2 linked regions of the Larkinella insperata genome follow. The protein of the gene in region 1 binds, or shares a complex with, the protein of each later gene. Links are inferred from orthologs where the notes say so. Each region holds a gene or a part of one and is shown in the gene's direction. Other genes may lie near its edges.

What was found. The genes of interacting proteins can lie anywhere in the genome.
Region 2: the proteins of prmC (region 1) and prfA are in contact, whole or in part, in a crystal structure (PDB 2B3T), measured with the Escherichia coli proteins. The link is inferred for Larkinella insperata from one-to-one orthologs.

Annotation. Positions count from the first base shown.
Region 1 is NZ_CP110973.1:3,017,787-3,023,267, reverse strand. What follows is about bases 1-2,954. They hold prmC (peptide chain release factor N(5)-glutamine methyltransferase), read left to right. Parts: upstream 1-1,031; coding sequence 1,032-1,877; downstream 1,878-2,954. Other genes in these bases: OQ371_RS12240 (GDSL-type esterase/lipase family protein), read right to left, coding at 2,951-2,954; OQ371_RS12245 (AAA family ATPase), read left to right, coding at 1,989-2,945; ribD (bifunctional diaminohydroxyphosphoribosylaminopyrimidine deaminase/5-amino-6-(5-phosphoribosylamino)uracil reductase RibD), read right to left, coding at 1-908. Also shown: more of OQ371_RS12240, read right to left, coding at 2,955-4,522; OQ371_RS12235 (MBOAT family O-acyltransferase), read right to left, coding at 4,537-5,481. UniProt on the Escherichia coli protein: Methylates the class 1 translation termination release factors RF1/PrfA and RF2/PrfB on the glutamine residue of the universally conserved GGQ motif, i.e. on 'Gln-235' in RF1 and on 'Gln-252' in RF2.
Region 2 is NZ_CP110973.1:1,795,532-1,799,751, forward strand. What follows is about bases 1-2,937. They hold prfA (peptide chain release factor 1), read left to right. Parts: upstream 1-900; coding sequence 901-1,974; downstream 1,975-2,937. Other genes in these bases: OQ371_RS07285 (Gfo/Idh/MocA family protein), read right to left, coding at 1-39; OQ371_RS07290 (hypothetical protein), read right to left, coding at 138-728; uvrB (excinuclease ABC subunit UvrB), read right to left, coding at 2,025-2,937. Outside these bases: more of uvrB, read right to left, coding at 2,938-4,052; OQ371_RS07305 (hypothetical protein), read left to right, coding at 4,210-4,220. UniProt on the Escherichia coli protein: Peptide chain release factor 1 directs the termination of translation in response to the peptide chain termination codons UAG and UAA.

The DNA of each region.
Region 1 (5,481 bases):
CTTTTGAAAACGTTGACCTCATCCCAAACACCGGAGCTGAAAAAACTTTCCAGTACGCCAACCCCGCCTTCTACCACCACCGACTGAATTTTCCGCTGGTATAAATCGGCAATCAGTTGGGTTAGAAAATCGGCTTCGGCGTCCAGCGCAATGTAGTGGATGGCGCCGACGGTTTCAGCGTCGGGGTGCACCACCGAATACACCAGCGTCGGTTGCAAACCATCGAAAAGATGCAGGGAAGACGGCAGTTTTAACGTTTTGTCTATCACAATTCGCACGGGATTTCGCCCACTCCAAAGCCGTACGTTCAACTGCGGGTTGTCGTAACGAGCAGTGTTGGTACCAACGAGAAAAGCATCTTCTTCCGTCCGCCATTTGTGCACGAGTTGCCGCGACAGCGAACCGCTGATGGGAAGAGGCCGGAAATCGGAGGGGGCCATAAACCCGTCGGCGGTTTCCGCCCATTTTAAAATCAGATAGGGGCGTTTCTGCTCAATGAATGTGAAAAACCGGCGGTTTAAGTCACGGCCCTGCTCCGCCAGTAGCCCGGTTTCTACCTCAATTCCGGCGGCCCGCAATTTTGCCAGACCTTGGCCGGCCACCAGCGGATTCGGGTCATCGTTGCAGACGACCACCTTTTTTACCTTTTTTTCAATCAACAAATCGGCGCAGGGGGGTGTTTTCCCAAAGTGCGAACACGGCTCCAGCGTCACGTACACCGTCGATTCGGGCAGCAGCGATTCATCCGCTACCGACCGTACGGCGTTGACCTCGGCGTGCGGCCCGCCGTATTGCCGGTGCCAGCCTTCGCCAATTAGGCGCCCATTGTGTACAATTACGCAGCCCACCATCGGGTTGGGACTGACATGACCCCGGCCCAGCTTTGCCAGTTCGAGGGCGCGAGACATGAAGAGGGTATCGTCAATCAACGGTTTGAGGAAACGGTTTACAGGGGCCGAAAGTAAAGAAATCCGGCAAATCGGTGAAATCTCTCTGATGAAGGTTTAGATTTACGCAAAATTTACGTCCGCATGCTTACAGCCAAGTCGCTATTTGATTCGCTGGTGGGTCAATTGCAGGGATACCGCCCGGAAGAGGCCCGCGCCATTGCATTTTTATTACTGGAACACTATCTGCTGCTGCGCCGAACCGACGTGGTCGTCGGAAAACCCATTCCGCCCACCCCACCACAACCCGACTGGGATGAATTGATTCGGCGGCTGAACAACCAGGAACCGGTTCAGCACCTCATAGGCACAACGGAATTTTGCGGACTGGAGTTTCAGGTGTCGCCGGCCGTGCTGATTCCCCGGCCCGAAACGGAAGAACTGATCCGGCTCATCGTCCGGGATTACGCCGAAACCACCGGACAACTGAACATCATTGACCTGGGCACCGGCAGCGGCTGTATTGCCGTTACGCTGGCCCGGTTTCTTCCGCAGGCATCGGTCCTGGCCTGGGATTTATCGCCGGAAGCACTCGAAGTAGCCCAACTGAACGCCCAGACCCTGCTGGCGGAAGTAGAATTTGAACAGCGCGACATTCTGAACGTCGGAGAAGAAAACCGGCGGTTTGAGTGCGTGGTCAGCAACCCGCCGTACGTTACGCTGTCGGAAGCCGAACAGATGGACGCGAATGTTTTACGGTACGAACCCCATTTGGCGTTATTTGTAGAAGATCAGGATCCGCTGCTGTTCTACAAAGCCGTTGCCGATTTCGGGCAGCAGCATCTGAATCCGGGCGGGGGATGTTATGTCGAAATCAACGAACGGTTTGGGCCACAAACCCAGCAGGTGTTTGAGGAACGCGGCTACCACAACGTCCAGATTTTCAAAGACATTCACGGCAAAGAGCGATTTGTGAAAGCGATCAAATAATATCAATGATGCCTTAGGAATGGAGAACGAAGAACAGGCCACCGCAACGCAGTCAATTCATCGTTCATCATTTTTAACGCATCATTCTTCCCTATGACTTCATCCGATAGTATGTATCATGCCAAAATCCGGCAGGTGTTTGAGGAGATGAGCAAGGTGGTGGTGGGCCAACAGGCGCTGCTTAACCGGCTGCTGATTGGTTTGTTTACCGGCGGACATATTCTCCTCGAAGGCGTTCCGGGTCTGGCCAAAACCCTGACCATCAATACACTCGCCAAGGCCCTGCAACTTGATTTCCAGCGCATTCAGTTTACGCCGGATTTGCTGCCCGCCGATCTGGTCGGCACGATGATCTTCAACCAGAAATCGGGTGATTTTGAAGTGAAGCAGGGACCTATTTTTGCCAACCTGATTCTGGCCGATGAGGTCAACCGTTCTCCCGCCAAGGTGCAGTCGGCGCTGCTGGAAGCCATGCAGGAAAAGCAGGTGACGATTGGCGAGGAAACGTTTGTGCTCGACAAGCCGTTTCTGGTGCTGGCCACGCAGAATCCCGTGGAACAGGAAGGCACCTATCCGCTGCCGGAGGCCCAGATCGACCGGTTCATGATGAAGGTGTTTGTGGGGTATCTGTCGCGGGATGAGGAACTGGAGGTTATGCGCCGGATGGCCAACCTGAATTTCGATTACGAAGTGCAGCCGGTGCTGGACAAGGAAGATATTTTCGGCATTAAGAACGAAATCAATAAAATCACGATTTCAGAAACCCTCGAACGCTACATCATTGAACTGGTGTTTGCGACTCGGCGGCCGCTCGATTACAACCTGCGCGACGAAGCGCGGTACATTCAATACGGGGTTTCTCCGCGCGCCAGTATTCACCTCAACCGGGCCGCCAAAGCCCTCGCCTACTTCGACCAGCGTGACTATGTGCTGCCGGAAGACATCAAGGAAGTAGCACCCGACGTGTTCAACCACCGGATTATTCTCAATTACGAAGCCGAAGCCGACGGTGTAACGACCTTACAGATCATCGATTCGATTCTGCGGAAGGTAGCCATCGGGCGGTAATGGACCTAATTTCCGGGCTGCACGGCTTTTCGGATGGCTTCGGCCCAGAAAAGTCCCAGGGTTGCCGAGCCTTTCTTGTTGGGATGCAGGAAAAACGTGCCCTGCTGCCCGTTTTCGTGTTGAAAATCCGTCAGATAATGCGTTTTGAAGTAATTAAAGCCCTGCGTATCGCCCACGTAAACCTGACCGGGATGCGTGGTGCCGTAAGCCGCTACCAGCGCGTCAATTTGCGGGAAGTAACTCTGCAAACGATCTAACCCCTCCTGTAAATACTTCGACCGGTTGTAGGTAGTAGGGCTGTACCAGATTGGGTGGTGAATGATCAGCCGGCATCCGGGATAATCCGTCAGCAACCGGTCGGCAATGGTTTTCAGATTGCCCCGGTACGACTCGGGGGAAACCGGCGAACCGTTCGGCCCCTGGATGGCGCTGTCGTTGGTTCCGAGTACGATGGAGAAAATCAACCGGCCCGTCGGATCGTTCTTGAAGGCATCGGCAGCCTGCACCACCTTGCCAAACGCCTTCGCCGTTTCGGGCAAAAAATCGACGGTCGTGTAGCCGCTCACTCCCTGATTCGAAAAAGCGACCTGATCAATGCCAGCCTGCTGCTTCAAATACGCCGTTGCCAACACCGGCGGGGCTTCCGTCTGGCGATCCTGCAAACCCGCGCCCGCCGTGATGCTGTTGCCAATGAAAACGATGTTTAGCCTTTGCGGGCTTGGCAAAGCGGCTTCCGACTCATTCAGCACACCCGCAGCAACGCGCTTCCGGTACAAATCAGCCAGATCGGGTTTGGTACGCACCCGGTCCTGCTCCTCCAGCGCGGCCGTAATGACCGGAATCCAGCGCTGCTGCCCTTCCCGACTCAGATGCAATCGGTCGGCCATGAACAACTGATCGCGGTCTTTCCCGTCCGTCAGCGGAACCACATCGATGTAATACAGGCCCTCCGCCTTCCCGGCCAGCTCCTTTACAAGCCGATTGAGCTGGTCGCTCTGCTTGCGGAATTTTTCGCGGGCGGGAGAATGCCGGTTGGACACGAAGTAAACTTCCGTCAATGGATTGGCCTTCCAGACGCGGGCCAGAAACGTTCTGAAGTTTCTGGCAACGGTTTCGGGCGTGTCACCGCCCGCCAGATCGTTGCCTCCGCAGGAAAACACAATCCGGGCAGGCCGGTGCGGCAGAATGATCCGGTCCATAACGCGTAGCACATCCGGAATGGTTGCTCCGCCAAACCCGCGGTTCACCGGGCTGAATTTGCCAAAATCTTCTTCCAGCGTTGGTCCCCAAAGCCGCCAGGTGGAGCTCCCCACAAAAAACGTAGAGCCCGGAACCGGCGGGTCGTCAACGGCTTTGGCTTCGTAGGCTTTTATTTCCGACTCAAAACGGGGCTCCTGAGCCGCCAGCTTCGTTCCGGCAGCTATCCAGATCAAAAAAAACGTGAGGAAAAATCGGGTAGAGACGCTCTGCGACAGCTTGTTCATTTCCGTGGTCCATACTTTTGACCAGAGAGTCGTGATGGGACTAATCCTACTCGTCTCCCCGTGCAGTTTGCTGGCTCCACCTTGTTTTTCCATCGCGAAGATGGTTTTTAGAACTGGAAATAGATGAACTGGTTTGAGGTAAAGACCCCGAACAGGTACGACAGCAGGCAGATCAGCGGAAACAGAATAAAGAACAGAACGGTGTTGCGCGTCGGGATGGTCAGGTAGAACTTCTCCTTCAGGAACAAAACCGCCACCAACAGCACGCAAAACCAGAGTTCAGTGGTGTTGAACGGCGCACGCAGCGGCCCGTCGAACGGCGTAAAAATGATCTTGCCCAGGATATGAAAGGCATTTTGGACCGGTGCTTTGTGGTTCCGGAAAAACACCCACGTCAGCATCACCAGCACGAACGTCAGCAGAAGTTGCAGGAGCTGATACGCTTTGTTTTCCTCGGGAAACTTGACTCCCCACTGACTGAAAGCTTTGTCGCGCCAGTTTGCCATAAGCTGATAGGCCCCGTGCAAACCGCCCCAGATGACGTAGTTCCAGCTTGCCCCGTGCCACAAACCGCTGACCAGAAAAACAATAAAGACGTTTAGATACCGTCTGGACGGACTGACCCGGTTACCGCCCAGCGGAATGTACAGGTAATCGCGAAACCAGGTGGAGAGGGAAATGTGCCAGCGTCGCCAGAACTCGACAATCGAGCGCGAAAAATACGGTGTTCTGAAGTTTTCCATCAGGGTGAACCCCATCGTCCGGGCCGCGCCAATGGCAATGTCGGAATACCCCGAGAAGTCGCAGTAAATCTGAATACTGAAGGCCAGTGTTGCCACAAGCAGGGTCAGCCCGTTGTGCTGCGTTGGATTGTTGTAGGCATGACCGACAATCTCGGCCATCCGGTCGGCAATGACAACTTTCTTGAAAAACCCGAATGCCATCTGCATCAATCCGGCTTTCAGGTTCTCGAAATCGTACTGAAAGTACGTATGAAACTGGTGCAGCACGTTCTGCGGCCGTTCGATCGGACCGGCCACCAACTGCGGGTA
Region 2 (4,220 bases), 1.2 Mb from region 1 along the record:
GCTAAGCGGCTGATCTGCTTTGTTTTCCAGGTTACTCATAGTAAAATACGACGTTAGTTAAGGGATGGAATCTGATTGCATCAAATGTACACAATCCATACTCTTATAGTACTGCAGCGTCGTATTTTCGTACTAGTTCAGCGGGCCAGCTCCTGGAGCTTCTTCGGGTTGATTCGCCGGATAATCTCGCGTTTCTCGAAAACCACCCGCCAGATCACAAAAGGCAGAGCGGCATCGTCCGTACAGGTTGTACAGATCGGATCGTTCGTTGCGACGGGCGAATTGTAGACAAAAAGGGTGTCGTTTACTTTCTGAATGTTATCCGTTTGCTCCATCTTATTCAGGGCGTTGTATCGGTAGGCCAGCAACAACTCCCGTTCCTTGGTATTCAGGGCCGGGTTGGCGGTATCTTTCGCGCTGAGCAGATCAATCGTAACGGCGTATTGTTTTTCCAGCTTCTCAACGGCCGGAATCCCCTCCAGCGTGCAGCGTGACTGATCCCCTACCTTTTTAGCCAGTTCAGCGGTCAGGGCTTTTCGGGAAGTCTGCACGAGGGCTTTCCCCCATTCGTCGACAGTGGCGGTCAGTTGGGCATCCGTAACGCGTTTGATCTTGCGGTCGTTCATTTCCAGGGCCAGCTCTTTCGAGCTCTGGTTCTGATCGAGGCCGCAGGAATACAAAAATGTTACTGGAAGAAGAAGTGCGAAAAGGGAAAAGATGCGGTTCATTGCGAGGAACTTAGTGAAGTAAATTCTTGTCATCTATCTGGATAACGTTGCGGTGCGTCGTTTCGTTGACAAATGTAAGACGGAACTGTTGACTGACCGAATTTTCGTAGATTTGTCTTAAAATACGAACGGACGCGATTGCTCATCGTTTGTCCTGAATCTATACCAAACCATGATTGACCAATTAGAAGCCATAAAGGAGCGGTTTGAGGAAGTTTCTCAGCAGATTATGATGCCCGAAATCGTTTCGGATCAGAAGAAATACACGAAGCTGAGCAAGGAATACAAAGACCTCGACAAAATCGTCAAGCAGTATCAGCACTACAAAAAGCTGTTGCAGGATATCGACGGCGCCAAGGAACTGCTGGCGACCGAACGCGACGAAGACCTGCGCGAACTGGCCAAAGCGGAACTCGACGAATTGCAGCCGCAACGGGAACCGATGGAAGACGTTTTGAAAGAAATGCTCATTCCGAAAGACCCCAACGACAGCAAAAACGTTATTCTTGAAGTCCGGGCCGGAACCGGGGGCGACGAAGCATCCATCTTTGCCGGCGATATGTTCCGGATGTACCAGCGTCTGTGCGACCGCATGGGCTGGCGGATGTCGCTGATGGACTACACGGAAGGCACATCGGGCGGTTACAAAGAAATTATTGTTCAGATCGAGGGCGAAGACGTCTATGGCAAGCTGAAATTCGAGTCCGGTGTTCACCGCGTGCAGCGCGTTCCGGCCACCGAATCGCAGGGCCGTATTCACACCTCAGCGGCCAGCGTGGCGGTCTTGCCCGAAGCCGAGGAAGTGGACGTTCAGATCAACATGAACGACATCCGGAAAGATACCTTCTGTTCGTCGGGCGCGGGTGGACAGTCGGTCAACACGACGTACTCGGCCGTTCGGCTGACGCACATCCCGACGGGCCTCGTTGTGCAGTGCCAGGATGAGCGCTCGCAGTTGAAAAACTTCGATAAAGCCCTGACGGTATTGCGGTCGCGGATCTACGAAATTGAGTTGCAGAAACACAACGACGAGATCAGCTCACAACGCAAATCGATGGTGGGCAGCGGTGACCGTTCCGACAAAATCCGGACGTACAATTACCCGCAGAGCCGCGTCACCGACCACCGCATCGGTCTGACGGTCTACAACCTGCCGTCGGTGATGGATGGTAACATTGATGATTTCATTGACCAGCTCCGCATTGCCGAAAACGCCGAACGCATGAAAGAAGCCGCCGTGGCTTAAAAACGATTCCCGGCCGAAAGCCGCACGGCTTTCGGCCGGGAGAAACCACCTTATACCTGAGCTGTTTTCAGACGATCGCGCAACTGAAACAGTTCGTCCCGCAATCGAGCCGCTTCAAGGAAATCCAGTTCCTTAGCGGCTTTTTCCATTTTGGCCTGCGTTTCCTTGATCACCTGCTCCAGGTCGTTTTTACCCATATACTGCACCACGGGGTCGGCCGCAATCTGGATTTCATCCGGTTCAATGTAAAACTGCTTGGCGGCCGGACGCGAATCCGCCACTTTGGTTTGCTCCAGAATGGCTTCCCGGGATTTCAGTACCGTTTTGGGCGTAATACCGTGTTCGAGGTTGTAGGCCATCTGGATTTCCCGCCGTCGGTTGGTTTCGCTAATGGCTTTTTCCATCGAACCCGTAATGCGGTCGGCATACATCAACACCTTGCCGTTGGCGTTCCGGGCGGCCCGGCCAATGGTCTGAATCAGCGAACGAATGTCACGCAGGAACCCTTCTTTGTCGGCGTCCATAATGGCTACAAGTGATACTTCCGGCAAATCAAGCCCCTCGCGCAGCAGGTTCACGCCCACCAATACGTCAAAAACGCCCAGCCGCAGTTCTCGCAGGATTTCGACGCGATCCAGTGTTTTTACTTCCGAGTGGATGTAGCGGCCTTTGATGCCCACCCGCTCCAGGTACTTGCTTAGTTCTTCGGCCATCCGCTTGGTCAGCGTCGTTACCAGAACTCGTTCGCCTTTTTTGACCCGGCTGTCGATTTCTTCGAGAAGATCGTCGATCTGGTTCAAACTCGGTCGCACCTGAATTTCGGGATCGAGCAGCCCCGTCGGACGAATCAACTGTTCGACCACGACGCCTTCGCTCCGGCGCAGTTCATAATCGGCGGGTGTGGCGCTGACGTAAACCGTCTGCGGGGTCAATTCCTCAAACTCCTGGAACGTAAGCGGCCGGTTGTCCAGCGCCGACGGCAACCGAAAACCGTAGTCTACCAGCGCTTCCTTGCGGGAGCGGTCACCGCCCCACATCGCCCGGATTTGCGGCATTGTCACGTGGCTTTCGTCCACCACCGTCAGGAAATCATCCGGAAAATAATCGAGCAGACAGAACGGCCGTTGCCCCGGCATCCGGCGGTCGAAATACCGCGAATAGTTCTCAATACCGGAGCAGTAGCCTAATTCGCGCATCATCTCGATGTCAAACTCGGTGCGTTCCTTAATCCGCTCGGCTTCCTGATGGCGAAACTCCGATTCAAAATACCGTATTTGAGCCACCATGTCGTTTTGAATTTCGCCAATGGCCATGTTCAGCGTATCGCGGCCAGTAACGAAAAGGTTGGCCGGGAAGATCGCAATCATCCGGTCGTCGGCAATCTTCTTGCCCGAAGCCGGGTCGATGCGCTGAATGGCTTCCACTTCATCACCGAAGAAAATAATCCGGTAGGCAAAGTCGGCGTAACCGGGAAAAATATCGACTGTATCGCCTTTGACGCGGAACGTACCCCGCGTAAACTCCACCTCCGTCCGGCTGTACAGGATCTCGACGAGTTTGAAAAGGAACTGGTTGCGGCTGATGGTTTCGCCCACGCCCAGCCGCACGATGCTTTTCTGGTATTCCGTGGGGTTTCCGGCACCGTAAATGCAGGACACCGACGCAATGACCACAATATCCCGCCGACCACTCATCAGGGCCGACACCGCAGCCAGCCGCAGTTTGTCGATCTCTTCGTTGATGGCCAAATCTTTTTCAATGTACGTATTGGTCGTCGCGATGAACGCTTCGGGCTGGTAGTAGTCGTAGTACGAAATAAAATAGTGAACGGCGTTTTCGGGAAAAAACTGCTTGAACTCGCCGTAGAGCTGGGCCGCCAGCGTTTTGTTGTGGCTCAGTACGAGGGTTGGGCGGTTGAGCTGGGCGATGACGTTGGCCACGGTGAAGGTTTTTCCACTTCCCGTAACCCCCAGTAGCACCTGCGCCGGCTCGCCTTCCTGAAGGCCATTGACCAGCTTTTCAATGGCTTGTGGCTGGTCGCCAGTCGGTTTAAATTCTGAAGTCAGCTTGAAATTCATAACAAGCTAAGATACGAAAAAATAAGAACGGAAACAAGATCGGTTTTAAAGATAACGACGCGCCGACCCATTTGTTAGCACCCGCCCCAATCCGTCGTTTTCCTGAACAACTTGTCTGCCTGTCAGTTATTTTACCAGTTACTCAACGTCATTGATTATGAAAAACAA